DNA from 3 places in the Roseateles paludis genome. Region 2 is predicted to be linked to each of the others. Evidence: predicted binding sites of a transcription regulator. Region 2 holds the regulator's gene; each other region holds the start of a gene.
What was found. The regulator HrcA, encoded in region 2, represses chaperone genes, less so after heat shock. The targets are predictions, from matches to a motif close to TTAGCACTCNNNNNNNNNGAGTGCTAA.
Positions count from the first base shown of each region.

Region 1: the regulator HrcA is predicted to act here: its motif matches at 2,566-2,592, upstream of ABDJ85_RS10650 (co-chaperone GroES).
Region 3: the regulator HrcA is predicted to act here: its motif matches at 4,776-4,802, upstream of rpoH (RNA polymerase sigma factor RpoH).

Region 1 covers NZ_JBDPZD010000002.1:1,023,500-1,033,980, reverse strand. The annotation lists gene ABDJ85_RS10660 (DUF1631 family protein) at 1-215, opposite strand, end outside; gene groL (chaperonin GroEL) at 435-2,078, opposite strand; gene ABDJ85_RS10650 (co-chaperone GroES) at 2,190-2,480, opposite strand; gene ABDJ85_RS10645 (PEP-CTERM sorting domain-containing protein) at 2,732-3,415, opposite strand; gene ABDJ85_RS10640 (amino acid ABC transporter substrate-binding protein) at 3,700-4,590, shown strand; gene ABDJ85_RS10635 (amino acid ABC transporter permease) at 4,660-5,400, shown strand; gene ABDJ85_RS10630 (amino acid ABC transporter permease) at 5,400-6,065, shown strand; gene ABDJ85_RS10625 (amino acid ABC transporter ATP-binding protein) at 6,075-6,809, shown strand; gene pyrC (dihydroorotase) at 6,853-7,884, shown strand; partial or broken gene ABDJ85_RS10615 (NYN domain-containing protein) at 7,881-8,609, shown strand; gene ABDJ85_RS10610 (S1 family peptidase) at 8,963-10,369, shown strand; gene ABDJ85_RS10605 (FHA domain-containing protein) at 10,354-10,481, shown strand, end outside.
Region 2 covers NZ_JBDPZD010000002.1:700,792-711,272, reverse strand. The annotation lists gene ABDJ85_RS09250 (GTP cyclohydrolase II) at 611-1,906, shown strand; gene ABDJ85_RS09245 (URC4/urg3 family protein) at 1,903-3,144, shown strand; gene upp (uracil phosphoribosyltransferase) at 3,165-3,794, shown strand; gene ABDJ85_RS09235 (amidohydrolase family protein) at 3,800-5,071, shown strand; gene hrcA (heat-inducible transcriptional repressor HrcA) at 5,087-6,088, opposite strand; gene ABDJ85_RS09225 (NAD kinase) at 6,205-7,074, shown strand; gene recN (DNA repair protein RecN) at 7,076-8,776, shown strand; gene rapZ (RNase adapter RapZ) at 8,773-9,702, shown strand; gene ABDJ85_RS09210 (substrate-binding periplasmic protein) at 9,715-10,481, opposite strand, start outside.
Region 3 covers NZ_JBDPZD010000006.1:111,753-122,233, forward strand. The annotation lists gene ABDJ85_RS17445 (SURF1 family protein) at 1-380, shown strand, start outside; gene ABDJ85_RS17450 (SCO family protein) at 334-1,056, shown strand; gene ABDJ85_RS17455 (COX15/CtaA family protein) at 1,069-2,151, shown strand; gene cyoE (heme o synthase) at 2,163-3,071, shown strand; gene ABDJ85_RS17465 (SCO family protein) at 3,076-3,669, shown strand; gene rpoH (RNA polymerase sigma factor RpoH) at 3,803-4,726, opposite strand; gene ABDJ85_RS17475 (chemotaxis protein CheW) at 4,915-5,412, opposite strand; gene ABDJ85_RS17480 (CHASE domain-containing protein) at 5,409-8,174, opposite strand; gene ychF (redox-regulated ATPase YchF) at 8,211-9,302, opposite strand; gene ABDJ85_RS17490 (FAD-dependent monooxygenase) at 9,389-10,481, shown strand, end outside.

The DNA.
Region 1 (10,481 bases), 320 kb from region 2:
TCGCCGCCATGCAGGGCCTCCTGCAGCGCCGCGAGCAGGCGGGTCTCAAACTCGGCCGCAAAGCGCGGCCGCACGCGGCGCCAGGCCTCGCGCAGCCCAAAGTGCTGGGCGTTGGCGTCGAGTTCGTCCTGGATGAGATTGAGCAGGTCGCGCGACAGGCCGCTCACCTCGGTGAGCGCCTCGTTGACGAGATCCTGAGCGCGAAGCTGGGTCATATCCCCAAAATTATCGAATCGCGCTCCGGCCCGAAATGCCCGAACAGGGGTGTTCTGCCCTCAATCCGGCGCCGACCGTGATGCATTGCCGGCCGGTGTACCCGGTCCTGTGGCGCGCCAGCTTGCCGCTTCGTCTGCGGGGCGCTATGCAGACACCGGCGCCACCAACGAAAAAGGGTCGCCGAGGCGACCCTTTCGAGGCGTGAGGCCTGCGTGGACTTACATGTCCATGCCGCCCATGCCACCCATGCCGCCGGGCATGCCGCCGCCAGCAGGCGCTTCGTCCTTCGGGGCCTCAGCGACCATGCACTCGGTGGTCAGCATCAGCGAAGCCACGGAGGCCGCGTTTTGCAGCGCGGTGCGGGTCACCTTGGTCGGGTCCAGGATGCCCATCTCGATCATGTCGCCATAGGTGTCGTTGGCGGCATTGAAGCCGTAGTTGCCCTTGCCGGCCAGCACGGCGTTGACGACGACGGAGGCTTCGCCACCGGCGTTGTAGACGATCTCGCGCAGCGGGGCTTCGATGGCCTTCAGGACCAGCTTGATGCCGGCGTCCTGGTCGGCGTTGTCGCCCTTGATCTCGCCAGCCGATTGCTTGGCACGCAGCAGGGCCACGCCGCCGCCGGCGACGATGCCTTCTTCAACGGCGGCACGGGTGGCGTGCAGCGCGTCTTCCACGCGGGCCTTCTTTTCCTTCATCTCGACTTCGGTCGCAGCGCCAACCTTGATGACGGCAACGCCGCCAGCCAGCTTGGCCACGCGCTCTTGCAGCTTCTCGCGGTCGTAGTCGGAGGTGGCTTCCTCGATCTGGATGCGGATCTGCTTGACGCGGGCTTCGATGTCGGCAGCCTGGCCAGCACCGTCGATGATGGTGGTGTTTTCCTTGCCCACTTCGACGCGCTTGGCCTGGCCGAGGTCAGCCAGCGTGACCTTCTCGAGCGAGAGGCCGACTTCTTCGGCGATGACCTTGCCGCCCGTCAGGATGGCGATGTCTTCCAGCATGGCCTTGCGACGGTCGCCAAAGCCCGGCGCCTTGACGGCGACGACCTTCAGGATGCCGCGGATGGTGTTGACCACCAGGGTCGCCAGCGCTTCGCCGTCGACTTCTTCAGCAATGATCAGCAGCGGACGGCCGGCCTTGGCCACGGCTTCCAGCGTGGGCAGCAGGTCGCGGATGTTCGAGATCTTCTTGTCGAACAGCAGGACGAAGGGGTTGTCCAGCAGGGCGACTTGCTTCTCGGGGTTGTTGATGAAGTAGGGCGACAGGTAGCCGCGGTCGAACTGCATGCCTTCGACGACATCCAGCTCGTTGTTCAGGCTCTTGCCGTCTTCGACGGTGATGACGCCTTCCTTGCCGACCTTGTCCATCGCGTCGGCAATGATCTGGCCGACGTCGGCATCGCTGTTGGCCGAGATGGTGCCAACCTGTGCGATTTCCTTGGAGGTGGTGGTGGCCTTGGAGGCCTTCTTCAGCTCGGCAACCAGGGCTTGCACAGCCTTGTCGATGCCGCGCTTCAGGTCCATCGGGTTCATGCCGGCGGCCACGTACTTCATGCCTTCGCGCACGATGGCCTGGGCCAGCACGGTGGCGGTGGTGGTGCCGTCACCGGCGTTGTCGCTGGTCTTGGAAGCGACTTCCTTGACCATTTGGGCGCCCATGTTCTGGAGCTTGTCCTTGAGCTCGATTTCCTTGGCCACGGACACGCCGTCCTTGGTCACGGTGGGGGCGCCGAAGGAGCGCTCGAGCACCACATTGCGGCCCTTGGGGCCCAGGGTCACCTTGACCGCATTGGCCAGGATGTTCACGCCTTCAACCATGCGGGCGCGGGCGTCGCCGCCGAAGATCACGTCTTTTGCTGCCATGTTTGTTTCTCCGAATTCAAAGGGGGAATGTCTTTCCGTCTACGGCCGGGCCTGCGGCCCTTAACTTGGCTGCGCCAAGTTAGCCTGCGACGAAAGTGATGCCTCAGGCAATCACTTTTCGACGACCGCAAACAGGTCGTCTTCCTTCATCACGAGCAGTTCTTCGCCATCGACCTTGACGGTCTGGCCGCTGTACTTGCCGAACAGCACCCGGTCGCCGACCTTGACGTTCAGGGTGACGAATTCACCCTTGTCGTTGCGCTTGCCCGGTCCCACAGCCAGCACTTCGCCCTGATCGGGCTTCTCGGCGGCGTTGTCAGGGATGATGATGCCCAGAGCAGTCTTGGTTTCGTTCTCGAGGCGCTTGACGATCACGCGATCGTGCAGGGGACGCAGCTTCATGGAATCTCCTGAGGTCTAGTCTGACGAAGCCGCCCAGGTGGCGGCGTCTGAATCCAAAGCCGCCCCACGGGCGGCATCCGAATAGTTAGCACTCGATGGTGATGAGTGCTAGCAGACCATTATAGGGATCGATCCCGGGCTTTCAAGAAGCCACTTCACGCCGTCGTGTTCGATCCGCCCAGCGGCGCGCCCAAACAAAAAGACCGCCCACTGGGCGGTCTTTTCACAGTGACAACGGCGACGCCGTCAGCTCACTGGCCCCGACGGCGGCGGGTAACGGCAACGCCACCCAGAGCGGCGAGGACGAGCGCGAAGCTGGCAGGCTCAGGGACGCGGTTGGGGGGCGTAGCCTCAAACGGCGTCACGTTGAACTGGTCAAACAACCAGTGCGCGGCGCTGGCAAAGCTCAACCGGAAACTGGTTCCGACCTGACCAGGCGCCAAGTCCACCGAGAATTCCTGAAAGGTGCAAACCCCAACTTTGCAGGCGCTGCTGGACTGGACCCCTGCCACAGCAACCGCACTGCCGATCTGGCCTTGATCGCCGAAGATTTCAAGCATCGGGGAGCCGCCGCTGCGGAGATCGAGGCTGGCCAAACTAAACCCAAAGTTTGTGAAACCTGCTGAAAAGCCGACGGTGATCGCGCAACCCGCAGACGGGCATTGGTCGACCGTATCGCCAAACTGGTCGACGGACACTTCGCTGAGCAGCAGCGCGTTGTGCGTGCCGCCGCCGGCTACCCCAAGGCCAAAGGCAAAGGCACCGTTGCCAGTGAAACTGAGCCCATTTTCAGAGTAGGGCAGCGCGACGATCACGGAAGGATCGCTCGGGGCCGAGAGGCCTTCGAAATCCGCCGTCTTCTTCACCGGGACAGCCTGGACCAGGCCCGTAGCGGCCAAAAGGCCAGCCATCATCAAAGTACGAAAAGCCCGCATGGGACGACTCCGTGAGTGTTCTTGTTGGAGGGGAACGTGCGCTGACTGTACTGAAGCGGCTCAATTCTTGGGGGACGCCGGCCCCTTTGATTCGGGGGGGCTGGAGGAGGCTGAGCCCATGACAAAGGGGGTGAGTGAAGCTTCGCGTCAAAGCCACAGCTGGCTGAGTGGGCGGCAGTAAAGTCGATCGGCACGTAGAAACCCGTATTCGGCGGGCTTGCTCGCCATGGTCTGCTCAGCTTTGCACCACGGCCTCAGTGGTGGACACGATTTTTGGAGAAGCCATGAAGCATTCGATCGTTCTGCTGGCCCTTGCTGGTGCCGTGAGCCTCGCGCAGGCGGAAGACACTCTCAAGAAGATCAAGGACACCGGCACCATCACCCTCGGTGTGCGCGAGTCGTCCGGGCTGTCCTACACGATTGGGGATGGCAAGTACGTGGGCTATCACATCGACGTTTGCGAGAAGATCGTCTCGGACGTCCGCAAGGCGCTCGGCCTGAGTGGCATCACCACCAAATACCAGCCCGTCACCTCGGCCAATCGCATTCCGTTGACGGTGAACGGCACCGTGGATCTGGAGTGCGGCTCCACCACCAACAATGCCACGCGGCAAAAGGACGTGGCCTTTGCGGTGACGACCTATGTCGAGGAAGTGCGTATCGCGGTCAAGGCCAATTCGGGCATCAATTCCATCAAGGATCTGGCCAACAAGACGGTCGCCACGACGACGGGCACCACCTCGGTCCAGACCCTGCGCAAGCACGAGCGCTCGACTGGCGTGGACTTCAAAGAGGTGTTTGGCAAGGACCACGCCGATAGCTTCCTGCTGCTGGAGTCCGGCCGTGCTGACGCCTTCGTGATGGATGGCTCCATCCTCGCCAAGAACATCGCGACCTCGAAGAGTCCCAAGGACTACAAGATCGTCGGCGAAGTACTGTCCGTCGAGCCGATCGCCATCATGATGCGCAAGGACGACCCAGCCTTCAAGAAGGTGGTGGACAACAGCATCAAGGAGCAGATTCGCCTCGGCGACCTGGCCAAGCTCTACGACAAATGGTTCCTGAAACCGATCCCACCGGCGGGCGCCGTGATCGGCATGCCGCTGAACGAAGCCACCAAGGCGGCCTGGGCCAATCCCAACGACAAGCCGATGGAAGACTACGCCAAGAAATAAGGCGGCAAGGCTGGATGCATTGACCACTGGAAGCGGGTGCATGGCACCCGCTTTGCGTTAGGAGGGACGATGAGCTGGGATTGGCAGTTCTTCTGCAATGACACCGCCACGGGCGAAGCCGTGGCCAGCTGCTTCGCGGCGGGTGGCAAGGAGCAGACCTATTTGCAATGGATGCTGGGAGCCTGGGGCTGGACACTCAGCGTGTCGCTGCTCGGTCTCTTGGTGGCCTTGGTGGTGGGCTCGCTGGTCGGGGTGGCGCGCACCACACCCAACCGCTGGCTGGTCCGCTTTGGCGAGGCCTGGACCGAACTCTTCCGCAACATCCCGCTGCTGGTTCAGGTCTTCCTCTGGTACCACGTGCTGCCGGTGATGGTGCCTGTTTTGCAGGGCGTGCCGCCTTCGGTGCTGGTGGTGCTGGCGTTGGGCTTCTTTACCAGTGCGCGCATTGGTGAGCAGGTCAAGGCGGGCATCCAGACCCTGCCCAAAGGCCAGCGCTATGCCGGTCAGGCGCTTGGCTTCACGCTGCCGCAGACCTATCGCTTCGTGCTGTTACCGATGGCCTTTCGCATCGTCATCCCGCCGCTGACCAGCGAGTCGATGAACATCGTCAAGAACTCGGCCGTGGCCTTTGCGGTCAGCATCCCTGAGCTCGCTCAGTTTGCCCAGCAGGCGTCGGAGGAGACCTCGCACTTTGAGGAGATCTTCATCCCGGTCACGCTGCTCTACTTTGTCTCGGCCTTCGTGATCAACCGCGTCGCCAAGTTCATCGAGGCGCGGGTCCGCATCCCGGGCACGGTGGGGGCCAAGTGATGCTGAACCTCGACTACAGCTTCCTGAACTGGGGCGTCATCCACAGCTTTGTGGCCAAGGGTTTCTGGTTCTCGATCCAGCTCACCCTTGTGGCCATGCTGGGCGGCATCGTGCTGGGCACCTTGCTGGCCATGATGCGGCTCTCGGGCCGGGCCTGGCTGGCAACCCCGGCCGCCATCTACGTGGACACCTTGCGCTCCATCCCGCTGGTGATGGTGATCCTGTGGTTCTTCCTGCTCATCCCCAAGCTGCTCGGGCCGCTGGGCGGTGAGACCTCGGCGCTGATCACGTTCACGCTTTTTGAAGCCACCTACTTCTCCGAGATCATGCGCGCCGGCATCCAGTCGGTGTCCAAGGGCCAGGTCAACGCGGGCTATGCGCTGGGCATGACCTATGGGCAGAGCATGCGTTACGTGGTGCTGCCGCAGGCCTTTCGCAACATGCTGCCGGTGCTGCTGACGCAAACCATCGTGCTGTTCCAGGACACCTCGCTGGTCTATGCCGTCGGTGCCTACGACCTGCTCAAGGGCTTCGAGGTGGCGGGCAAGAACTTCAACCGGCCGGTCGAGACCTATCTGGTCGCTGCCCTCGTCTATTTCGTCATCTGCTTCTCTCTGTCGCAACTGGTACGGCGCCTGCAGCAGAAGATCGCCATCATTCGTTGAGGTCCCGCTGTGATTGACATCAAAAACGTCTCCAAGTGGTATGGCAGCTTTCAGGTGCTGACCGACTGCACGACCTCCATCCAGAAGGGCGAGGTTGTCGTGGTCTGCGGCCCCTCAGGCTCCGGCAAATCCACGCTGATCAAGACCGTCAATGCGCTGGAGCCCTTCCAGAAGGGCGACATCGTGGTGGACGGCATCTCGATTGCCGACCCCAAGACCAACCTGCCCAAGCTGCGCTCGCGGGTCGGCATGGTGTTCCAGCACTTCGAGCTGTTCCCACATTTGTCGGTGACTGAGAACCTCACCATCGCGCAGATCAAGGTGCTGGGGCGCAGCCCCGACGATGCCAAGGCGCGTGGGCTCAAGATGCTGGAGCGGGTCGGCCTCACGGCCCACAAGGACAAATTCCCCGGTCAGCTGTCCGGCGGCCAGCAGCAGCGCGTGGCCATCGCGCGGGCGCTTTCCATGGACCCCATCGTGATGCTGTTTGACGAGCCCACCTCGGCGCTCGACCCCGAGATGGTGGGCGAGGTGCTGGACGTGATGGTCAAGCTCGCTCAAGAAGGCATGACCATGATGTGCGTGACGCACGAGATGGGCTTTGCCAAGCGCGTGTCCAACCGCGTCATCTTCATGGACGCTGGCAAGATCGTCGAGGACTGCACCAGCAGTGATTTCTTCAGCAAGCCCGAGGATCGATCAGCCCGCGCCAAGGACTTCCTGTCCAAGATCTTGCAACATTGACCGGGCGCCGAGGCAGACCGGGGGCGACGGACAATCCCGCCCCATGAGTACCACCCTGACCCTCACCCGCCCCGACGACTGGCATCTGCACCTGCGCGACGACGCCGCACTTGCCAGCGTGGCGCCCTACACGGCCCAGCAATTTGCACGGGCCATCGTCATGCCCAACCTGCGGCCGCCCATCACCACGGCCGCCCAGGCCATGGCCTACCGTGAGCGCATCCTGGCCGCCCTGCCGGCCGGCTCGGACTTCCAGCCGTTGATGACGCTCTACCTCACCAACAACACCGCCCCGGCGGAGGTTGCGGCGGCCAAGGCGGCGGGCGTGGTCGCGCTGAAGCTCTACCCGGCTGGCGCCACCACCAACAGCGATGCCGGCGTCACCGACATTCGCAAGTGCTACGCCACGCTCGAGGCCATGCAGCGCGCCGGCCTGCTGCTGCTGGTGCATGGCGAGGTGACCGACCCGGCCATCGACGTCTTCGACCGCGAGGCCGTCTTCATCGACCGCGTGATGCAACCGCTGCGCCGCGACTTCCCCGAGCTCAAGGTCGTGTTCGAGCACATCACCACCAAGGAGGCGGCGCAGTACGTGTCCAGCAGCGACCGCTTCACCGCCGCCACCCTCACCCCGCAGCATTTGCTCTACAACCGCAACGCCCTCTTCACCGGCGGCCTGCGCCCGCATTACTACTGCCTGCCCGTGCTAAAGCGCGAGGAGCACCGGCTGGCGCTGTGCCAGGCCGTCGCCTCGGGCTCTCCGAAGTTCTTCCTCGGCACCGACAGCGCACCGCATGCCGCCCAGCTCAAGGAAGCCTCCGTTTGCGGCGCTGGCTGCTTCACCGCGCTGTCGGCGCTGGAGCTGTACGCCGAAGCCTTCGAGCTGCTCGGCGCGCTCGACAAGCTCGAAGCCTTTGCGTCCTTCAACGGCCCCGACTTCTACGGCCTGCCGCGCAACACCGGCACGGTCACGCTCAAGCGCGAGCCTTGGACCCCGCCTGCCGCCGTGGCCTTCGGTGACGCCCAGCTCAAGCCGTTGCGTGGCGGTGAAACCCTGAACTGGAAATTGCAATGACCACCACGCCCGAGCGCAACGCACGCATCGCGCTCTTGATCGACGCCGACAACTCCCCCGCCGGCAAGATCGACCTCATCCTCACCGAGCTGGCGAGCTTTGGTGTGGCCAATGTGCGCCGCGCCTACGGCAACTGGAAGAAGGACGCCCTCAAGGGCTGGGAGAAGCTGCTGCACGAGCACGCCATCCGGCCCATGCAGCAGTTCGACTACAGCAAGGGCAAGAACGCCTCCGACATGGCCATGGTCATCGACGCCATGGAGCTGCTCTACACCGACCGCCCCGACGCCTTTGGCATCGTCTCCAGCGACGCCGACTTCACGCCCCTGGTCATGCACCTGCGGGCCAAGGGCGCCGCGGTCCACGGCTTTGGCAACCAGCAAACGCCGGCGCCCTTCGTCAACGCCTGCTCGCGCTTCCTCTACCTGGACAAGCTCGACACAGGCGCAAGCAGCGCGCCCCAGCGCATGAGCCCGGCCCAGCTCAAGCAGGATGCCAAGCTCGTCTCCCTGCTGCGCCACGCCGTGCAAGGCGCGGCCAATGAGGATGGCTGGGCCAGCGTCAGCGTCGTCAGCCAGCAGATCCGCAACCAGGCCAGCTTCGACCCGCGCAACTACGGCTACGCCACCTTCACGCGCCTGCTGGAGGCCACCCAGCTGTTCGACTTCAAGCGCGAGGGCAACAACCCCTACGTGCGTGACCGGCGCGAGGCCCGGCCTGGCCGCACCGAGGCCCCGCGCCCGGTGCCAGAGTCCGTCGTGACCCCGCCGCCCCAGCTTGACGTGGTGCCCGAGCCGCCGCCGGCCCCGCCTGTTGCCGAGGCCAAACCCACGCGTCGCCGCTCGCCGCGCAAGGCCAGCGCTGCCGGTGCGGTGCCCCAGAACCCGCCCGCCACCCCGCCAGCCCCCCAGCCAGTAGAAGCCGCCGCGCCCGCGCCCAAGCCCCGCACCCGTCGTCCTCGCGCCAAACCTGCGGCATAGGCCCCATTCCAGCGACAGGCCGTGCCGCGTTCGCGGCTAGCATCGGCGAGCATGGACGGCGGCCCACGCCGCCATGCCCCCAAGCCTTGAGGACTCGCTTGCGCGCTATTCCCAGCCTCCCCCGTCTGCCCCACCTGTTGCTGAGTCTCGGCCTCCTGCTCGGGGCCTTGCTCGTTGCGCCAGACCTGCGGGCCCAGCCTGCCTCCGCACCAGCCGCCACGCCAGCCGCCACATCAGCCGCCACGTCAGCCGCTGCGCCGCCAGGCGCGCGCGCCGCACCGGCGCCCGTCTCCGCCAGCGCCCGCCGCCTCTACGAGCGGTCCAAGGGCCAGCTGCTGCAGATCCGCACCCTGCTCAAGACGCAGGACAGCCAGGCCAGCGTGGGCTCCGGCTTCATCGTCAGCGAGCAGGGCCATGTCATCACCAACTACCACGTGATCAGCCAGTTCGCGCTGGAGCCCGAGAACTTCCGCCTGCGTTACGCCACGACCGAAGGCGAGGGCGGCCAGCTGGAGCTGATCGACTTCGATGCCCGGCGGGACCTGGCCCTGCTGCGCGTGGTCGGTGATGGCCTGAAAGGTGTGGGCCAGCTCAGCTTCCGCCCCCAGGGTCAGCCGCTGTCCAAGGGCGACCGCATCTACTCGATGGGCAACCCGCACGACGTGGCCTTTGCCGTGGTCGAGGGCACCTACAACGGGCTCGTGGAGCGCAGCTTCGACCCACTCATCTACTACTCGGGCTCCATCAATTCGGGCATGAGTGGCGGCCCGGTGCTGGACGAAGACGGCCGCGTCGTCGGCATCAATGTCTCGGCCATGTTCTTTGCGCAGCAGATGAGCTTCCTGGTGCCGGCCGAGTACGCTGAGAAGCTGCTGCAGCGCAGCCGTGACGCTAAACCCATCAAGGGCGCCGCGTGGACGCGCCTGCGTGACCAGTTGATGGCCTACCAGGACGAACTTGTCACCCGCTTCACCGCCCAGCCCTGGCAGAGCGCCAACCATGCGCACTACCGGCTGCCCGTGCCTGAACAGACCTTCATGCGCTGCTGGGGGCGCGGCACGCCGGCCGACACCAAGGGCCTGGACTTCGAGCGCTCGCAGTGCCGCATGGAGCACGCCATTTTTGTGAGCGGCAGCCTGCAGACCGGCTGGCTCGACATGTCGCACGAGGCCTATGACGGCAGCAAGCTCGGCACCCTGCGCTTTGCGCGCCAGTACTCGGGCAGCTTCCGCAACGAGCGGCTCGGCCGGCCCGACAAGAGCCGCACCGCACCCTTCTGCAAGGAAGACTTTGTGGAGCGTGACGGCCTGCCGCTGCGTGCCGTGGTCTGCCTGCGCGCCTACCGCAAGCTCGAGGGCCTGCATGACCTCTCGGTCCTCGTCACCACGGTGGACGCCAAGACCGAAGGCGCGCTCGGCCGCTTTGATGCCCGGGGCGTGAGCTTCGACAACGCGCTCAAGCTGGCATCGCACTACCTGGAGGGCTTCGCATGGACGAAGAAGTGAAGCCCGGCCTGCTGCTGCAAGCCCCCGTGGCCGTCGTCGAACTGCTGGGCCGTGACGGCCGGCCGCAGCTGCTTCAGCGCGTCAGCACCTGGCCAGCGCGCATCGGCCGCTC
Region 2 (10,481 bases):
CGTTACCCGGTATGTTACCCGGGTAGCTGGCGGACACAAGCCACGTTACCCGGCCCCATGCGGACAAAGAAAAAGCGCTAAGTCCTTGTCAGACATAGCGTTTTGGTTGTTTCTGGCCCTTTGTGGGGGCTTATGTGGTAGGCCGTGCAGGACTTGAACCTGCGACCAAAGGATTCCGGTTTGTGCCCATTTCTGGACTCCCTGGACTATGCCTTCGCCATGGGCGGTGAAGCCGGTAGGCGGGCGCCGTCTAGTCTCTACACCTTCCCCTTGCGGGGCTTGGCTCGGCGTTGCCTTGTGCCCGGGAGGGCCGTCAGGTTTCGCCGACTTTGACGCCATTCACGCGGGTGCTTTCGCGGCCCGGTGCACAACTTTCGCTATGAGTCCTCTGCTCTAACCAACTGAGCTAACGGCCCTGAGAAAGGGCGGCATTGTCACTCAGCCAGCCGGGTCGGCCGGCTTGGCAGGGGTGCCGGGTGTTGTGCGCTGGGCGGTTGATTTTTACGGGTCCGTAGACACTTGGCATTGCGCTTGCTACTGTCCCAGGCATGGGCGCGGCGCCGGGCTTGCAGGGGCGGGCGGGGCTGGGCCTGGTTGGAGGAGGCTTGCCATGACAGCAGGGTCTAGCTCGACACCCGATTCGCCGGGGCATCCGCACCCGCGCCATATCCGGCTCACCTCGCACTCGGGCGGCTTTGGGGCGCTGCCGATTGTTTGGGGGGCGGAGACGGCGCGTGAGCGCGGGCCGGTGGTGGGCACCACGACCTCGCGCGCGCACCGCAATGTGATCGGCACGCACAGCGGCAGCTACAGCGTCTACCGCGCGCTGGCGGTGGCGGCGGGGGCCTTGAAGCGGGAGCACAAGGCGGACCTCACCAATACGGCGCCCACCAACACCATCGGCCCCTACCCGCAGTGGAGCGACCCGGCCAAGATCGTCAGCATCGACCCCTGGGGGGCCGAGGTGGCGCGCGAGTACGAGGCGGAGTTGGCGGCGGGCTATGACATCCGCCCGACGCTGGCGGTGACGCAGGCGCATGTGATGCTGCCCGAGGTGATCGAGGCGCTGCAAAAGGGCCGCCTGAAGGCCGATGGCCAACTGCTCACGGCCAATGGCGCGGCCATGGTGACCAAGGTGGCGGTGGAGCCGGTGTGGTACCTGCCGGGCGTGGCCAAGCGCTTTGGCTGCACCGAGGCCGAGCTGCGCCGCGTGCTGTTTGAAGAGACCGGCGGCATGTACCCCGAGCTGGTCACGCGCTCGGACCTGGAAGTGTTTTTGCCGCCCATCGGTGGCCAGACGGTCTACATCTTTGGCAACCCGCGCGACCTGGCCGACCCGAACGTGGAGCTGACGGCGCGCGTGCACGACGAGTGCAATGGCTCGGACGTGTTCGGCTCCGACATCTGCACCTGCCGGCCGTATCTCACGCACGCCATCGAGGAATGCATTGCCGCTGCCCAGCCCAAGGACAAAGGCGGCCGGGGCGGGGTGGGGCTGGTGGCCTACTCGCGCAAGGAGGGCCGCGCGCTGGGCGAGGTGACCAAGTTCCTGGTCTACAACGCCCGCAAACGCCAGGTGGGCGGTGACACGGCCGACCAATACTTCGCCCGCACCGAGTGCGTGGCGGGCGTGCAGGACATGCGCTTCCAGGAGCTGATGCCCGACGTGCTGCACTGGCTGGGCATCCGCAAGATCCACCGCCTGGTGTCGATGAGCAATATGAAGTACGACGCCATCACCGGCTCTGGCATCGAGGTGGGCGAGCGCATCAACATCCCCGACGAGCTGATCCCTGCCGATGCGCGCGTGGAGATGGACGCCAAGATGGCGGCTGGCTACTTCACGCCCGGTGCGGTGCCTGATGCCGACGAGTTGAAGAAGGCCAAGGGCAGGGCCTTGAAATGATGATGGCCGAAGCTCCGACTGACCACGGCGCGGCCCTGGAGGCCGTGCACCTGCTGCGCAGCACGACGGCGGTGCGCGATCGTGCGCAGCAACTGCTGGCCCGGGCGCGAGCCGGTGCATCCGCCTGCTTTGAGGTGGTGGACGCGCAACTGGCCGTGGCCGCTGCAGAGGTGGCGCAGCAAACGCGCCAGCGCTACCCGGACGGGCGCATCCCGTATCACAGCCGCTGGCGGCACTTCGAGGCTGGCGGCGTGGACCGGCTGGCGCTGCTGGATGCGCGGCTGGGCACCGTGGACGCAGCCACGCGCGCGCGGGCCTTGATCGACCTGGTCGTCGTCAGCGTGCTGCTGGATGCGGGCGCAGGGCCTGTGTGGCGCTACCGCGAAGTGAGTGGGCAGACCTTCACGCGGTCCGAGGGCCTGGGAGTCGCGAGCTTTCATGCCTTTTTGGACGGCGCTTTTTCAAGCGACCCTGCGCGGCCGCTGCAGGCCAACGCGGCAGGGCTGATGGCAATCAGCGCGCAGGACCTGGGCCGCGCCTTCCAGGTGCACGAGGCCAACCCGCTGGTGGGCCTGGAGTCACGCGCTGCGCTGCTGCGCCGCCTGGGCGAGGTGCTGGCCGCCAGCCCCACGCGCTGGGGCACGGCCGGCCGGCCCGGTGGCATGTTTGACGTGTTGCGTGGCCCTGAGGTGGCGGCGCACGACATCCTCGTCCACCTGCTGGACGGGCTCTCGGACATCTGGCCCGCACGGCACAGCCTGGGCGGCCAGGCGCTGGGTGACTGCTGGCCGCACGCGGCCATGCAGGGCGAGGGTTTGAGCGCCGGCTGGGTGCCTTTCCACAAGCTCTCGCAGTGGCTCACCTACTCGCTGCTGGAGCCTTTTGAGTGGGCGGGCGTCACCGTCACCGGGCTCGACGCCCTGACCGGCTTGCCCGAGTACCGCAACGGCGGCCTGCTGCTCGACACCGGCGTGCTGCGCCCGCGCGTGCCTGACTGGCAGCGCCGCCGCTGGCAGGCGGGGGATGACTTCATCGTCGAGTGGCGCGCGCTGACCGTGGCCCTGCTGGACGAGCTGGCGCCCCTGGTGCGCGCCGAGCTGGGCCTCAGCGCCGCACAGCTGCCCCTGGCCTGCGTGCTGGAAGGCGGCACCTGGGCCGCAGGCCGCGCCGTGGCCCTGCGCCAGCGCCCGGGCGGCCTGCCGCCGCTGAACATCGAGAGTGACGGCACCGTGTTTTGAACCTCCAGGAGGAACACCCCATGAGCAATGTCCACGTCATCAGCCACCCCCTGGTGCAACACAAGCTGACCCTGATGCGCCGCAAGGACGCCAGCACCAACAGCTTCCGCCGCTTGTTGAATGAGCTGGCCATGTTGATGACCTACGAGGTCACGCGTGACATGCCCACCCAGCCCATCGAGATCGAGACGCCGCTGGAGACCACCACGGGCACGGTCATCGACGGCAAGAAGCTGGTGTTCGTGTCCATCCTGCGCGCGGGCAACGGCATCTTGGAGGGCATGCTCAGCGTAGTGCCGGGTGCGCGCGTGGGGCATATCGGCCTCTACCGCGACCCCAAGACCCTGACGGCCGTCGAGTACTACTTCAAGATGCCTTCCGACATGCACGAGCGCGATGCCATCGTGGTGGACCCCATGCTGGCCACCGGCAATTCGGCCATCGCCGCGATCGACCGGCTCAAGGAAGTGCGCCCGCGCTCCATCAAGTTCGTCTGCCTGTTGACCTGCCCCGAAGGCCTGGCCGCGCTGCAGGCCGCGCACCCCGACGTGCCCATCTACACCGCAGCCATCGACCGCCAGCTCAATGACCACGGCTACATCCTGCCGGGCCTGGGCGACGCGGGCGACCGCATCTTTGGGACACAGTAGCGGGCATGCTGGACCTTCTCATCACCCACGCCACGCTGCCCGATGGGCGGCATGACATGTCCATCGCCGTGCAGGGCGGGCGCATCGTTGAAGTCAGCCCTGGTCTCGTGGCCTCGGCGCACGAGGTCATCGACGCTGCCGGCCAGCTGCTGAGCCCGCCGTTTTGCGACCCGCACTTCCACATGGACGCGACGCTCAGCTACGGCCTGCCGCGCGTCAACCAGAGCGGCACGCTGCTGGAGGGCATTGCGCTGTGGGGTGAGCTCAAGCCCCTGCTGACCGAGGAGGCCTTGGTCGAGCGCGCGCTGGCCTATTGCGACTGGGCCGTGGCCAAAGGCCTGCTCGCCATCCGCAGCCATGTGGACACCAGCGATGCGAGCCTGCTGCCCGTGCGCGCCATGCTGGAAGTGAAGCGCCGCGTGGCGCCGTACCTCGACCTGCAACTCGTCGCCTTCCCTCAGGACGGTGTCTTGCGCACGCCCGGTGGGCTGGACAACCTGAACCGCGCGCTTGATCTGGGCGTGGACGTGGTGGGCGGCATCCCGCACTTCGAGCGCACCATGCAGGACGGCGCCGCCAGCGTGAAGCTGCTGTGCGAGCTGGCCGCCGCGCGCGGCTTGATGGTGGACATGCACTGCGACGAGAGCGACGACCCGCTCTCCCGCCACATCGAGACCCTGGCTTACGAGGCCCAGCGCCTGGGCCTGCGAGGGCGCGTCAATGGCTCGCACCTCACCTCCATGCACAGCATGGACAACTACTACGTCAGCAAGCTGATCCCGCTCATCGCCGAGGCGGGTGTCAGCGCCGTGGCCAACCCTTTGATCAACATCACCCTGCAAGGTCGGCACGACAGCTACCCCAAGCGCCGCGGCATGACCCGCGTGCCCGAGCTGCTGGCCGCGGGCGTGACCGTGGCCTTTGGGCACGACTGCGTGATGGACCCCTGGTACTCGCTCGGCAGCGGCGACATGCTCGAAGTCGCCCACATGGGCCTGCACGTCGCGCAGATGACCAGCCAGGCCGGCATGCGCCAGTGCTTCGAAGCCGTCACGACGAACGCGGCGCGTGTGATGCAACTGCCCGACTACGGCATCGAGGCCGGCAAGGCCGCGAGCTTTGTGCTGCTGCAGGCCCGCGACCCCATCGAAGCCCTGCGCCTGCGGCCCGCGCGGCTCAAGGTGTGGCGGCGGGGTGTGCTGCTGGCTGAGTCGGCGCCCGTGGTGAGTGAGCTGAACCTGCCGGGCCGGCCGGCGCTGACGAGCTTTCAGCGCTAAGAAATCAGCGTTGGATCAACGTTGACTTAGCGCCTGCCCCACCATCCGCGAGGTGATGTCCACGATCTGGATCATGCGGTCGTAGGCCATGCGCGTGGGGCCGATCACGCCCAGCGTGCCCACCACCTGGCCGTCCACCTCGTAGGGCGCGCTGACGATGGACAGCTCCTCGTAGGGCACCACCTGGCTCTCGCCGCCGATGTAGATGCGCACGCCCTCGGCGCGGCTCGACACGTCGAGCAAGCGCATCAGCTGGGTCTTTTCCTCGAAGAGGTCAAACAGCTTGCGCAGGCCGCCCACGTCGTGGCTGAAGTCCTGCACCGTCAGCAAGTTGCGCTCGCCGCTGACGACCACGCGCTCCTGCTCCTGAGCCATGGCCTCGGTGCCCACCTGCACGGCGGCGCTCATCAAGGTGGCGATCTCGCTGCGCAGTGCGTCCACCTCGCTGCGCAGGCGCTCGCGCACAGCCTCCAGCGTGAGGCCGGCGTAGTGGGCATTGAGCCGGTTGGCCGCCTCGGCCAGCTCGGGCTGCGACACGTCTTGCGCGGTGAAGATCACGCGGTTCTGCACGTCGCCATCGGGCGCCACCATGATGACCAGCACCCGCCGCTCCGCGAGCCGCAGGAACTCGATGTGGTGGAACACGCTGGGCTTGCGCGGCGCCGTGACCACGCCCACAAAGCTGGACAGGCTGGACAGCAGCTGCGCGGCGTTGGTGATCACGCGCTGCGGCTGGTCGGGTTGCAGCTCGATGCCGGTCAGGTTCTGGCCCTGGACCGTCAGCATGGTGTCCACAAACAACCGGTAGCCGCGTGCCGTGGGAATGCGGCCGGCACTGGTGTGCGGGCTGGCAATCAGGCCCAGCTCCTCCAGGTCTGCCATCACATTGCGGATGGTGGCCGGGCTCAGCTCCAGCCCCGAGGCCTTGGACAAGGTGCGCGAGCCCACGGGCTGGCCGTCGGCGATATACCTTTCGACCAGGGTCTTGAGCAGGGAACGGGAGCGCTCGTCGAGCATGGGCTGAATTGTAGGAAGACTGGCGCAGTGTGTGCCCCGGGCAAGCCCAGCCCCGGGGCGCTGCACTGCCTTCCGCCGACCGGGAGCTGACATCAAGCCGTGGTGTAATTTCCTCTATGGCGGACCGCTTCAAGCATGTGGCCCTGGTGGGCAAAACCCAAGCCCACGGATTTCGGCCCGTGCTGGAGGAAGTGGCGCAGTTTCTGCTGGGGCTCGGGCTGGAAGTCAGCGTCGAGGCGGCCACCGCAGAAGCCAACGGCCTGACGGGCTATGACGCCCTCCCGCCCGAGGCCCTGGGCCGCGATTGCGATGTGGCCGTGGTGGTGGGCGGTGACGGCACCATGCTCGGCTTTGCGCGGCAGATGGCGTCCTACGGCATCCCGCTGGTGGGCATCAACCAGGGCCGGCTCGGCTTCATCACCGACATCTCCAAGGAGCGCTACCGCGAGGTGCTGCCGCCCATCCTGGCCGGCACCTACGAGGTCGAGTCGCGCGGCATGCTCGAAGGCCAGGTGCTGCGCGGCGGCGAGGCCATCTACACCGGCCTGGCGCTCAACGACGTGGTTGTCAGCCGGGGCGGCAACTCGGGCATGGTCGAGCTGCGCATCCATGTGGGCGACGAGCGCGTGGCCAATATGCGGGCGGACGGCGTGATCGTCTCCACCCCCACGGGCTCCACGGCCTACGCGCTCTCGGCCGGCGGGCCCATCCTGCATCCCAGCATTGCCGGCTGGGTGCTGGTGCCGATTGCCTCGCACACCCTGACCAACCGCCCCATCGTGCTGCCCGACGCCGGGCCCGTGCGCATGGAGATCGTCTCGGGCCGCGACACCTCGGTCAATTTCGACATGCAGCGCCTGGCCAGCCTGCTGGTGGGCGACGAGATCGTGGTGCGCCGCAGTGCCCACTCGGTCAAGTTCCTGCACCCCAAAGGCTGGAGCTACTACGCGACCCTGCGTAAGAAGCTGCGCTGGTACGAGGGCTGACATGCTGCATCGCCTCAGTCTCAAAGACTTCGTCATCGTCCCCAGCCTTGAGCTCGACTTCGAGCCCGGCTTTGCCGTGCTGACCGGCGAGACCGGCGCGGGCAAGTCCATCCTGATCGATGCGCTGCAACTGGTGCTGGGCGGCCGGGGCGACGCCGGTGTGGTGCGCGAGGGCGCGGCGCGGGCTGACATCTCGGCCGAGTTCGACACGCCCGAGCACCTTGCGCCCTGGCTGGACGAAGCCGGCTTCGAGCCCCAGCCCACGCTGCTGCTGCGCCGCGTGATCGACGCCCAAGGCCGCAGCCGCGCCTGGGTCAATGGCAGCGCGGCCACGTTGGCGCAGCTGCGCGAGCTGGCCGATGCCCTGCTCGATATCCACGGCCAGCACGCCTGGCAGGGCCTGACCCGGCCCGCCTCCGTGCGCGAGCTGCTGGACGGCTTTGCCGGCTTCGACCCCAAGGCCCTGCGCTGCGCGCATGCCGCCTGGAAGGACGCTGCCGAGCGCCTGCAGCGCGCCGAGGCCGATCAAGCGCAGTCGCTGCGCGAGCGCGAACGCCTGGCCTGGCAGATCGGCGAGCTGGAGACCCTGGCGCCGCAGGACGGCGAGTGGGACGAGCTCAACGCCGAGCACCAGCGCCTGTCGCACGGCCAGGCCTTGCTGGACGCTGCAGGCCGTGCGCTGCAGCAGCTGGACGAAGCCGAGGTCAGCGCCCAGTCGCTAGCCGCCCAGGCGCTGGACGAGCTGGAGCGCGTGCTCGACCACGACACCCGCCTGCTGCCCGCCGTGCAGGCGCTGCGCGATGTGCAGGCCCAGCTGGCCGACGCCAGCCACACGCTCTCGGCCTATTTGCACAAGGCCGACCTCGACCCGGCCCGCCTCGCCGAGCTGGACGAGCGCGTGTCCGCCTGGCTGCAACTGGCGCGCCGCTACCGCCGCCCGCCGCCAGAGCTGCCCGCCTTGCTGGCGCAGTGGCGGGCCGAGCTGGCCGCGCACGATGCGCAGTCCGACCCCGCCCAGCTGCAAGCTCAGCTGGCCCAGGCGCGCAAGGCCTTTGACACCGAGGCTGCCGCCGCCTCACGCGCCCGTGCCGCCGCCGCGCCGCGTCTGGCGCAGGCCGTCACTGCCGGCATGCAGCAGCTGGGCATGGCCGGTGGCAGCTTCGAGATTGCCTTGAACCCCGAAGCCGAGCCCCAGTCATGGGGCCTGGAGAGCGCCGAGTTCCTGGTGGCTGGCCACGCCGGCAGCACGCCGCGCCCGTTGTCCAAGGTGGCCTCGGGTGGCGAGCTGTCGCGCCTGGCGCTGGCCATCGCCGTCACCACCACGCAGTCCGCCGCGCAGGGCCCGCAGACCCTGATCTTTGACGAGATCGACGTCGGCATCGGCGGCGCCGTAGCCGAGACCGTGGGCCGCCTGATGAAGCAGCTCGGTGCACGGCCCGGGCAGCAGGTGCTGGCCGTCACCCACCTGCCGCAGGTGGCGGCTTGTGCCGACCATCACCTCGTCGTCACCAAGCAGCTGGAAGGCAGCGCCACGGTCAGCCAGGTGCGTGCGGTGTTGGGCGAGGCCCGTGTTACCGAGATTGCCCGCATGCTGGGCGGCGAGCGCCTCTCGTCCACCAGCCGTGCCCACGCCGAAGAAATGCTGGCCAGTCAGGCCTCCACCCCCTCGCCCAAGCTGTCGCCCTCGGGCTCGAAGCCATGAACCTCCTCGACCCTGATTCCGACGTCGGCAACGACGTCATCCTCGTCACCGGCATGGCCGGGGGCGGCAAGTCCGTGGCCATGCACGCGCTGGAGGACGCCGGCTACTTCTGCGTGGACAACCTGCCCGCCGAGCTGCTGCTGGACTTCCTGCAGGTCGAGCAGGCGCGCGGCGAGCGCCGTGTGGCCATTGCGGTGGACGTGCGCTCGGCCGGCTCGCTGCCCCTGGTGCTGCCCATCTTCAAGCAGTTGCGCGCAGCCGGGGTGTCGATCCGCTCCATCTTCCTCGACGCCGACACCGAGACCCTGCTGCGCCGCTTCTCCGAGACGCGCCGGCCCCACCCGCTGCGCGAGGACCGCGAGACCACCGCCTTCGGGCCGCTCGACGGCGAGGCCGAAGACCGCCACCGCATCCTGCTCGACGCCATCAAGCTCGAGCGCGAAATGCTGGCCGCGCTGCGTGTCGAGTCCACCGTCATCGACACCTCACAGCTGCGCCCGGCTCAGCTGCGCGCCTGGGTGGCCGACATCGTCTCGCAAGCCGGCGGCCGGCCCAAGCTGACCCTGGTGTTCGAGTCCTTCGCCTTCAAGCACGGCGTGCCCAGCGATGCGGACTTCGTCTTCGACGTGCGCATCCTGCCCAACCCCTATTACGACCGCGACCTGCGCCCGCTCACGGGCCGTGACGCGCCGGTGGCGCAGTTCCTGGCCAACCAGCCCGAGGTGGGCGTGATGCTGGGTCAGATCGCCGGCTTCCTGGCGCGCTGGCTGCCCAACTTCCAGGCCGACCAGCGCAGCTACCTGACCGTGGCCATCGGCTGCACCGGTGGGCAGCACCGTTCGGTCTACATGGTCGAGATGCTGTCGCGCCAGTTCCACCAGCACGGCCACGTTCTCAAGCGCCATCGCGAGCTGGATGCCCGCTGACGGCAGGCCCCGTCAACGCTTTTGCGACGGCGGCGGCTTGCGCCAGAAGGCCAGGGTGGCTTCCAGGCCGCGTTCGGCCTCGGGGCTGACGTTGGGGTTGGTGAGGCGCAGCGCCAGGCGGTCTTGCAGCCGGGCGCGGGCCACGGCGGCGCCGTGGAAGCGCCACAGGTGGGCATCGAAGCTGCCGTCCGCCTTCATGGCGAGCAGGCCCTTCTCGACGCGTGCGGCCAGGGCCGACTGGCTGGGCGCGAAGTAGTACTGGTAGGGGTAGGGATAGACCAGCAGCAGGTGCGGGTCGATGGCGAGGCGGGGCATCTGCGCATGCCGGGCCTCGTACTCGTCGAACACTTCGCCCACGCCGCGTGGGAAGAGGTCGAAGCGGCCGGCCATCAGCATGCGGAACAGGTTCTCGTAGCCGGACACCGTCTGCACCTTGATGCCGCTGGCGCGCAAGACGTCCACGTCCGGCCAGGCCAGGCCCTGGCCGATGGTCAGGCGTCGCAGTGCCGCGAGGTCGCGGATCTTGGCGATGTCGGGCAGGCGCCGCTCGTCCACCAGCGCAATGCGCAAGCCCAGCAAGCCGTGCCGTGCGTCAAACGGGATGGTCTTGGCCAGGGTCCGTCGCTCGACCGACACCGTGGCCCAGGTCATGTGCAGGATGCCGCGGTCGGCGTCCAGCTCGGCAAACTGGCGCAGCTCGGTCAGCACTTCATCGGTGGGCTGCAGGCGGACCGGGCCGTACTCGGGCTCGGTGCGGCGCAGCGCGGCCTCCAGCAGGC
Region 3 (10,481 bases), on a different contig from region 2:
GCTGGGTGCCGCGCAATTTCGCGGACCGCCAGGCGCTGCCCACCTTGCCCCAAGCCAGCGACGAACAGCGGGTGCAAGGCCGCTTGATCGCCGCGCCATCGCGGGCCTACGAACTCGGCGCAGCCCAAGGGACATCGTCGATCCGGCAAAATCTCGACCCGGCGGCTTATGCGCACGAGATCGGCGCGCCGCTGCTCCCCATCACCGTGCTGCAGACCGACGCCGACGGCGACGGCCTCTTGCGGCATTGGCCTGCGCCGGATCTCGGCGTGTCCAAGCACCACGGCTATGCCTTTCAATGGTTCGCGCTCTGCGCGCTGATCTCGGGTCTTTATGTCTGGTTCCAATTCGTCCGCCCCCGGCGGGCACCCAAGCCCTGAGCCGCTGAACTTCTCCGTCCATGCGCTGCCTGACCCGCGCGACAGCGCGCGTGTGCGCGTCGGGCGGCTCAAGATGTTGTTCATCCTGGCCTTGTGCGCGGCACCGGTGGTGGCGTCCTACCTGGCCTTCTATGTGTTCAAGCCACGCGGTTCGGCTTATGGGGAGCTGATCCTGCCCACCGTGGAGCTGCCGTCCAGCCTCCCCTTGCGTGACCTGGCCGGCCGCCGCGTGGCGCCCGATGCCTTGCGGCAGCAGTGGCTGCTGGTGGTGGTGCAGGGCGCCGATTGCCCGGCCACCTGCGAGCGCGTGCTCTACGTGCAGCGCCAGCTGCGCGAGATGCTGGGCAAGGAGCGTGACCGCCTGGACAAGGTCTGGCTGATCCCGACCGAGGCTGACACCGACGCGCCGCTGGCCCTGCGCCCCGAGTTGCAGGCGGCCGTCTCACAGCCGGGCGTCGAAGTCGCCGTGCTGCGTGCGCCGGCGGCGGCCCTGCAGGCCTGGCTGCAGCCGGCACCCGGCCAGACGCTCGCCGATCACCTCTACGTCGTCGACCCCATGGGCCGCTGGATGTTGCGCGAGCCCATCGAGGACGACCCCGTCAAGATCAAGCGCGTGATGGGTGACCTGCAGCGCCTGCTCAAGGCCAGCGCGAGCTGGGACACCCCGGGGCGTTGAGCCGCCATGGCCATGGACTGGACCCCTTTGCTCCAGGTCGCTCTGCTCGGGGCGGCCGTGGCGGCCGTGCCGCTGACGTGGTGGCACCTGCGTGCCTCAGGTGGCAGCCCGGCGGCGCGCCTGCGTGCGCTCGCGGTGCTGACGGCCTTCCTGACCTTCGACCTCATCGCCTTTGGCGCCTTCACGCGGCTCACCGACTCGGGCCTGGGCTGCCCGGACTGGCCGGGTTGCTACGGTCAGGCCAGCCCTGTGGGTGCGCGGGCGCACATCGCCGTCGAGCAAGCCGCACGGCCCACGGGGCCTGTCACCCACGGCAAGGCCTGGGTCGAGATGATCCACCGCTACTTGGCGGCCGGCGTCGGCGTGCTGTGCGTGGTCTTGTGCTTCCAGAACTGGCGGCAACGCGCCAGCGGCGTGGGCCGCCCCGGCCTGGCGACGCTGACCCTGGGCTGGGTCATCTTGCAAGGCGCCTTTGGCGCGCTGACGGTCACGATGAAGCTCTTCCCCGCCATCGTGACCCTGCACCTGCTGTTTGGCATTGGCCTGCTGCTGTTGCTCGTGTTGCAGGCCGAGGCCTTGCAGCCACGGCCGCTGCAGGCGTCCGCCGCATTGCGGACCGGCCTGTGGGTGCTGCTGGTGCTGGTCGTCCTGCAGGTGAGCCTGGGCGGCTGGGTCAGCACCAATTACGCCGTGCTGGCCTGCGACGAGTTCCCCAGCTGCCGCGCCGGCAGCCTCTGGCCCGACGCAGACTTTGCCGGCGGCTTCACGCTCTGGCGCGAGCTGGGCACCGATGGCCGCGGCGGCCTGCTCAGCTTTGCGGCACTCATCGCCATCCACCTGGCCCACCGCGTGGGCGCTTTCGCCGTGCTCGCGGGCCTGATCTGGGCGGGGCTGCGGCTGCGGCGTGAAGGCCTGACGCGGCCGGCTGCCTGGCTCTGGGGTCTGGCGGCCTGGCAGTTCCTCAGCGGGCTGTCCAACGTCGTGCTGGGCTGGCCCTTGGTGGCCGCGCTGGCCCACACCAGCGGTGCTGCCGCCCTGCTGGCCGTTCTTGTGTCCTTGCTTGCTCGGCTGCACGCCGGGCAGCGCATCCGCTAGGCTTGATCTCCATGGCCACGACCTCTCCGGCTGCCCCCGTCGCGTTCTCCGCGCGCTGGCAGCAGTTCTACCAGCTGACCAAGCCGCGCGTGGTGCAGCTCATCGTGTTCTGCGCGGCCATCGGCATGGCGCTCGCCGTGCCTGGCTTGCCGAACGGCGCCGAGGCCCTGACCATGCTGTACGCCGTGGTCGGCATCTGGCTGGTGGCGGGCGCCGCTGCGGCGTTCAACTGCCTGATCGAGGACGGCATCGACGCGCGCATGAAGCGCACCGCCTGGCGCGCCACCGCCAAGGGCGACCTCAGCCGCAGCCATACCCTGCTGTTCTCGGCGCTGCTTTGCGGCGCGGGCATGGCTCTGCTGGCCTGGGGCGTCAATGTGCTGACCATGTGGCTCACCTTCGCCACCTTCGTGGGCTATGCGGTCATCTACACCGTGGTGCTCAAGCCCATGACGCCGCAGAACATCGTCATCGGCGGTGCCTCCGGCGCCATGCCGCCGGTGCTGGGTTGGGCGGCGATGCGCGGCGAGCTGGGCCCCGAGCCCTGGATGCTGTGCCTGATCATTTTCGTCTGGACGCCGCCGCACTTCTGGGCGCTGGCGCTCTACCGCGTCGAGGACTACGCCAAGGCCGGCCTGCCCATGCTGCCGGTCACGCATGGCAACGACTACACGCGGCTGCAGATCCTGCTCTACACCTTCGTGCTGCTGGCGGCCACGCTGCTGCCCTTCCTGGCTGGCATGAGCAGTTGGCTGTATCTCGCCAGCGCCCTCGTGCTGGGCGGCATCTTCTGCGCCTATGGCTGGCAGCTGTGGCGCGACTACTCCGATGCGCTGGCGCGCCGCACGTTCTGGTACTCGATCTGGTACCTGGCCCTGCTGTTTGCGGCGCTGCTCCTCGACCACTACCTACTAGGCTGAGCCCATGCTGAAACGCACCCTCCTGCTTGCCAGCGCCTTGTTGCTGCTGGCGGCCTGCCAGAAGGCCGGCCCGGAGCGCCAGGCCTTCAAGGGCATCGACCTCACGGGGGCCGAGTACGCGCGCTCCCTCAACCTCACCGACCAGGACGGCCGTGCACGTTCGCTGGCCGACTTCAAGGGCAAGGTCGTCGTGGTCTTCTTCGGCTACACGCAATGCCCCGACGTCTGCCCCACCACCATGGCCGAGGTGGCCGAGGTCAAGCGGGCCCTCGGGCCGGATGGCGAGCGTGTGCAGGGTGTGTTCGTCACCGTTGACCCCGAGCGCGACACGGCGGCCCTGCTCAAGGCCTACCTGGGCAGCTTCGACCCCAGCTTCGTGGGCCTGCGCGGCAGCGAGGAGCAGACCCGCGCCGCCGCCAAGGAGTTCAAGGTCTTCTACGCCAAGGTGCCCGGCAAGACGCCCGACTCCTACACCATGGACCACACGGCCGCGAGCTTCATCTTCGACACCGAAGGCCGCGTGCGCGTCTATGTGCGCTACGGCGCTGGCGCGCAGCCGCTGATCGATGACATCAAGCTGCTCTTGGCTGAAAAATAGGCCCACCCCCTACGGCCTTCGGCCGCCCCCTCAAGGGGGCACTGCCAGTGGCCCGGCGAAGCCGGTTCCACGGCAGTCGCTGGATGAAAAAAGCCCCGGCTCACCGGGGCTTTTTGTTGGGGAGGTCGGGGGCTCAGGCGGTTTCCAGCGCCTTGCGCATCTTCTTCATCGCCGCCACTTCGATCTGGCGGATGCGCTCAGCGGACACGCCGTACTCGGCGGCCAGTTCGTGCAGGGTCATGCCACCCGAGGCGTCATCGTTCACCTTGAGCCAGCGCTCCTCGACGATGCGGCGGCTGCGGGGGTCGAGCGCATCGAGGGCGTGCAGGATGCCGTCGCCAGCCAGGTGGTCACGCGTGCGCGCTTCCAGCACCTGGGTGGGCTCGTGCTGGTCGTCCGCCAGGTAGGCAATTGGGGCAAAGCTCTCGCCTTCGTCGTCGGTCGGGGCTTCCAGCGCCACGTCGCCGCCAGACAGGCGCGTCTCCATCTCCAGCACTTCCTCGGGCTTCACGTTCAGCTCGCGGGCCACGTGGGCCACTTCGGCCTCGCTCAGGCTGGTGCGGTGGCTGTCGGCGTCGCTGTGGCCGGCCTTGAGCGCCTGCTTCATCGAGCGAAGGTTGAAGAACAGCTTGCGCTGGGCCTTGGTGGTGGCCACCTTCACCATGCGCCAGTTCTTCAGGATGTATTCGTGGATCTCGGCCTTGATCCAGTGCATCGCATAGCTGACCAGGCGCACGCCTTGGTCGGGGTCAAAGCGCTTGACGGCCTTCATCAGGCCGACATTGCCTTCCTGGATCAGGTCGCCCTGGGGCAGGCCGTAGCCGAGGTACTGACGCGAGATCGACACGACCAAGCGCAGGTGCGACAACACCAAGCGCCCGGCGGCCTCCAGGTCACCCTGGTCACGCAGGCTGCGGGCAGCGGCAGACTCTTCCTCGACCGTCAGCAGTGGCAGCCGGTTCACGGCGGAGATGTAAGCGTCCAGGTTGCCCAGCGACGGCACCAAGGCCCACGGATCGCGGACGGTCAGCGCTGAAGTGGCAGTGGCAGCAGACATGTTGGATTCCCTCTCGTAGACACGGTGAACAACCCGTGACGAAGCAATATTAGCACTCGACTGTAGCGAGTGCTAAGAGTGTCCGAGACCCCGAATGACCACCAATTCACGGGGCGAATCCGGCGAGCAGGCGCTCACCTTGCCAGTCACCCGGGGTGAGACCCCGGGGCCGACTTGCCGAGGCTCCGTCAGTCCACCAGCCCGAAGTCCGGGCTTTTGATCATGGCCTCGATGTCCAGCAGGATCAGCATGCGTTCGCCGATCTTGCACAGGCCGGTCATGAAGCGGGAGTCGATGGCCGCCGGCACCTCGGGGCGGGGCTTGATCTCGCTGGCGGCCAGCTCCAGCACGTCGGAGACCGAATCCACCACGATGCCCACCACACGGCCTGCCACGTTCAGCACGATGACGACGGTGAAGCCGTTGTACTCGCTGGGTTGGCTGAGGCGGATGCGCAGGTCCAGGATGGGAACGATCACGCCGCGCAGGTTGACCACGCCCTTGACGAAAGGCGGCGCGTGGGCGACGCGGGTCGGCGCCTCGTAGGAGCGGATTTCCTGCACCCGCAGGATGTCGAGGCCGTATTCCTCGCCGCCGATGCGGAAGGTGAGGAACTGGCGGCCGTCCACGCGCGCGGCGGCTTGGGAGGCAGTGCCGGAGGCGGGCACGAGTTCAGTCGAGCTCATCGTGTGCTGGGCAGCTGTAATGCAGATGCTGATGATTCTGCACCGTCCAGGCCGGGTGGTGCGGCGGCGCGCAAGCGCAACACAAAGCAAGCGCCTGAGTCTGTGACATCGAGCGCATCCAGGCTGCCGCCGAGCATCTCGGCCAGATGGCGGCTGAGCACCAGTCCAATCCCGGTGCCAGGCACGCTGCTGCGCTCCTGGCCCAGGCGCTCAAAGGGTTGGAAGAGGCGCAGCCGCTGTTCGGCGCTAAGGCCGGGGCCGGTGTCGCGGACCCGGATCTCGACCCAACCGGGCTCGCGGCCTTCGGCCTCCAGGAAGACCAAGCCGCCGTCTCGGTTGTACTTGATGGCGTTGGAGAGCAGATTGGTCAGGATCTGGACCAGGCGTGTCGGGTCGGCATAGACGTGCGCGGCGCTGGGGGCCAGGGTCACCCTCAGCTCCACCTGCCGCTCCTGCGCCATGCCGCGCACCATGGCCTGGGCCGAGGCCACCAAAGGCGCCAGCGCCAGCTGGCTCAGCTCCGCGCGCATGCTGCCCGCCTCGATGCGGGACAGGTCCAGCGTGTCGTCGATCATCGCCAGCAAATGCCAGCCCGCCTGGGCGATCTGCTCGGCTCGCTCGGCGTGGGCGCGGGGCAGGGGCGACTCGGTGTCCATCTCCATCAACTGGGTGAAGCCGAGGATGGCGTTCAGCGGTGTGCGCAGCTCATGGCTCATGCGCGACAGGAACTCGCTCTTGGCGCGGTTGGCCGCCTCGGCGGCCAGCGCGCGCTGCTCGTCCGACAGGTCCTCCACCACCCCCAGCAAGGACTGCGGCTGACCCTGGGCGTCCGGCAGCAGGCTGACACGCGCGCGCACCTGGATCTCGCGCCCATCGCCGGTGCGGTAGCGCTTCTGGCGGCTGTAGGACGTGATCTCGCGGCGCAGCAGCTGGGCTGCCAGGCGGCGGTCCTCGGCCTGGTCCTCGGGCAGGGTGATCTGGCTGATGGACATGCCCATCAGCGCCTCGGCGCTGTAGCCCACCAGGCGGCAGTAGGCCGGGTTGACCTCCTGGAAGCGGCCCCTGACGTCGCAGAAGGCGATGCCGATGGGCGCCTGCTCGAAGATGCTGCGAAAGCGCTGCATGGTGTCGCGGAGCGCTCGCTCGCTCTCGCGGCGCTCGGCCATCTCGTGCTCCAGCGCGGCGGTGCGCAGGCGCACCAGGGACTCGACCTTCTCGGTGCGGCCCGACAGCGCCAGCAGCAGCATGCCGATCAGGGCCGAGCTGCCCAGGCCCATCAGCGCAAAGGGCCAGGTGTGCCGCTCGGTCAGCCGCGCCGCCTGGCTGGCGCCACTGGTGTCGCTGACGTGGATCGCCCATTGGCGCTGCCCGATATCCAGCACCCGCGTGCTGGCAAAACCGCGCGGCTGGGCACGTTCGCAGTCGGTCGGCCCAGCCAGGCGCTGGGGCAGCGCGCTGTCGGTGATGTCGGTCAGGCAGATGTCCAGCCGTTCGGGCCAGGTGGCCACCACGCGGCGCAGCAGCAGGTCGGGGCGCAGCGTGACGAAGGCCAGGCCGCTCAGGCTGATGCGGCGGTCGGCCGGCGTGGCGTGCGGGCCGTCGAACAGCGGCTGGTAGATCACCACGCCCGTCGCTGTCTCGGCGTCCTGCGTCAGTTGGAAGCCGGCGGTGGCAGCCGCCACGCCGGTGGCGATGGCGCGCTCGGCCGCTGCTCGGGCGTGCGGGATGGAGCGGATGTTCACGCCCAGCGCGCCCCGGTTGCGCGCCAGCGGTTCGATCAGCCGGATCGCCAGCAGGTCCTCGCCCTCGGGCGGCGCGGCGTCGTCCGTGCGGCTGCGGTCGTGGGCATGGAAGTCGTCCAGCCCGTCCGCGCGGGCCGCCGCCTCGAAGGCTGCAACGTCGGCTCGCGCCACACGGCGCGCCCAGCCCAAGGCACGCAGTGCGCCGTCTGCATGCACCAGGGGCGCCGTGGCGCGGGCAAAGTCCGCCTGCGAGGGCAGGCGGCCAGGCAACTCAGCAATGCCCTGCACCCCGGCCAGCGTGAGGAAGGGTTCGCGCAGCAGCCGCTCCAGGTCCAGCGTGGCGTGGGTGGCATCGCGGTCGAAATCGCTCTGGCGGCGCTCCAGGTCCCAGCGGCTCACCTCGGCCATGCCCAGCACCACGGCCGTCGTCAATGCCAGCAGGGGCAGGGCCACCGTGTAGCGGCGCGAGCGCCAGGCCTCGGGCGGCGTGGCCAGCAGGGTCAGGGTGATGGGCGCCGCGATCATGGCGCCCAGCGCGTCACCCATCCACCACGTGAGCCACAACTCGGCGCTGTTCTGGCCCAGTGCGGCCCCGCCCAGCACCAGGGCCGCCACGCTGGGGCTCACCAGGCCGCCGACGCCGACACCCAGGCCATAAAAGCGCAGGATGGCGCCGCGGTCGGTCAGGGTCAGCTGGGTGTCGCGGCGGCGGATCAGCCAGGCCCCCAGGGCGGCCTGGGCCATGGCACCCAGGCTCACCAGCGCCGCGTTCAGCACCGGCGCCGTGCCTGACAGCTGCCATTGCGCCGCGTAGTTGATGACCATGGCGCCCAGCCAGATACAGGGCGCCCAGCGCAGGCCGTAGACGGCCAAGGCGGCCAGGGCAAAACCGGCGGCCGGGAACAGCGGTGAGGCCGCCTCCCCCGGCAGCGTGACCCGCGTGCCCAGCCAACCCAAAAGGGCATAGCCCAGGGTCAGGACGGCGGCACGGCGGCTCAGGGCCAAGGCGTCTTTGCGCATCTTGGCCGCGAGTGTCTGCCAGACCCGGCAGTAGAGCTAGACGTTGAACAGGAAGTGCAACACGTCGCCGTCCTTGACGACGTACTCCTTGCCTTCCGCGCGCATCTTGCCGGCGTCCTTGGCGCCTTGTTCGCCCTTGAACTTGATGAAGTCGTCGTAGGCGATGGTCTGGGCTCGGATGTAGCCGCGCTCGAAGTCGGTGTGGATCACGCCGGCCGCCTGTGGGCCGGTGGCACCGATGGGCACGGTCCAGGCGCGCACTTCCTTCACGCCGGCGGTGAAGTAGGTCTGCAGGCCCAGCAGCGTGAAGGCCGCGCGGATCAGGCGGTTGAGGCCCGGTTCGTCCTGACCCATCTCGGCCAGGAAGAGGGCGCGGTCCGCGTCTTCCATGTCAGCCAGCTCGGCCTCGGTCTTGGCGCAGATGGCCACCACGGGCCCGTTCTGGGCGGCGGCGTACTCGCGCAGGCGATCGAGGAAGGGGTTGTTCTCGAAGCCGTCCTCGGCCACGTTGCCGACAAACATCGCCGGCTTGGCGGTGATCAGGCAGAGCGGCTTCAGGATGGCCAATTCTTCCTTGCTGAAGTCGATTGAGCGCACCGGCTTGGCCTGGTCCAGCGCGGCCTGGCATTTCTCCAGCACCTTGACCAAGGCGATGGCTTCCTTGTCGCCGGCGCGAGCCACCTTGTTGTATCGGTGCAGGCTCTTCTCGACGGTGCCCAGGTCGGCCAGGCACAGCTCGGTCTGGATCACCTCGATGTCGGCAATCGGGTCGACGCGGCCATTGACGTGGATGACGTTGGGGTCCTCGAAGCAGCGCACCACGTTGACGATGGCGTCCGTCTCGCGGATGTGGCTGAGGAACTGGTTGCCGAGGCCTTCACCCTTGCTGGCACCGGCCACCAGGCCGGCGATGTCCACAAACTCCACCACGGCGGGCAGGATGCGTTCGGGCTTGACGATCTCGGCCAGGGCCGCGAGGCGCGGGTCGGGCAGCTCGACGATGCCCACATTGGGCTCGATGGTGCAGAACGGGTAGTTCTCGGCGGCGATGCCGGCTTTGGTCAGGGCGTTGAAGAGCGTGGACTTGCCGACGTTGGGCAGGCCCACGATGCCGCATTTGAGGCTCATGGCGGGGCTTTCTGGAGACGGGGGTAGGCCGAACGGCCCCCCTTGTAAGGACCTGGGATTTTAGGTGCCCTCCCTACAATGCCTCGATGCAGAGCGCGGATGCGAATGTCGATGTCTTGATCCGGGGTGCCGGAGCCGTGGGCAGCAGCCTGGCGCTGGCGCTGTCGGCCCAGGGCCTGTCGGTTGCCCTGCTGGGGCGTGAGGAGGCCCCGCGCGGCCCCGATGTGCGCACCTACGCCCTCAATGCCTCCGCCGTGTCGTTGCTGCGCGAGCTGCGCGTGTGGGATGCCTTGCCGCCCGAGGCCATCGCGCCGGTCTATGACATGTGGGTCGCCGGTGACGCGCCGGGCGCCCGGCTTGATTTCTCGGCCTGGCAGCAGGGCGTGTCGGAGCTGGCTTTCATCGTTGATGCCGGCGCGCTGGACGAACAACTGGCTGCCGCCTTGCGCTTTGCGCCCCGGGTGACGCGGGTGCGCGAGCCGGTGTCGGCGCGCCTCACGGCCCTGTGCGAGGGGCGTGACTCGGCAAGCCGGCAAGCGCGCGGTGTCGAGTTTGCGGCCAAGGCCTATGGCCACCATGGCGTGGCCGCGCGCCTGGCCAGTGACCAGCCCCACCAGGGCGTGGCGCGGCAGTGGTTCCGCGCGCCCGACGTATTGGCCCTGCTGCCTTTCAACCGGCCGGAGCCGGGGGCGTCCCATGGCCTGGTGTGGTCGGTGCCCGCCGAGCGCGCCGAGGCCCTGCTGGCCATGCCGCCGGAAGACTTTGAGCGTGAACTGAACGACGCGACGCAAGGTAGCGCCGGCCGCCTGCAGCTGGGCAGCGAGCGCGCCGCCTGGCCGTTGATGCTGGCGGCAGCGTCCGAGGTCAGCGGCGAGGGCTGGGTGCTGCTGGGCGATGCCGCCCACCTCGTGCACCCGCTGGCCGGCCAGGGGCTCAACCTCGGGCTGGCCGACGTGGCCTGCCTGGCCCGCGTGCTGGCCGCGCGCGAACCCTGGCGCGGCCTAGGGGACGCGCGCCTGCTGCGCCGTTTCGCCCGCGAGCGCTACTTGCCCAACCTGGCCATGGGCCAGCTCACCGATGCGCTGCAGCGGCTCTTTGCCAGCGATGCCGGCCTGGTGCGCGAGGCGCGCAATCGGGGCCTCACGGCGCTCAACCACCTCCCACCATTGAAGCGCTGGC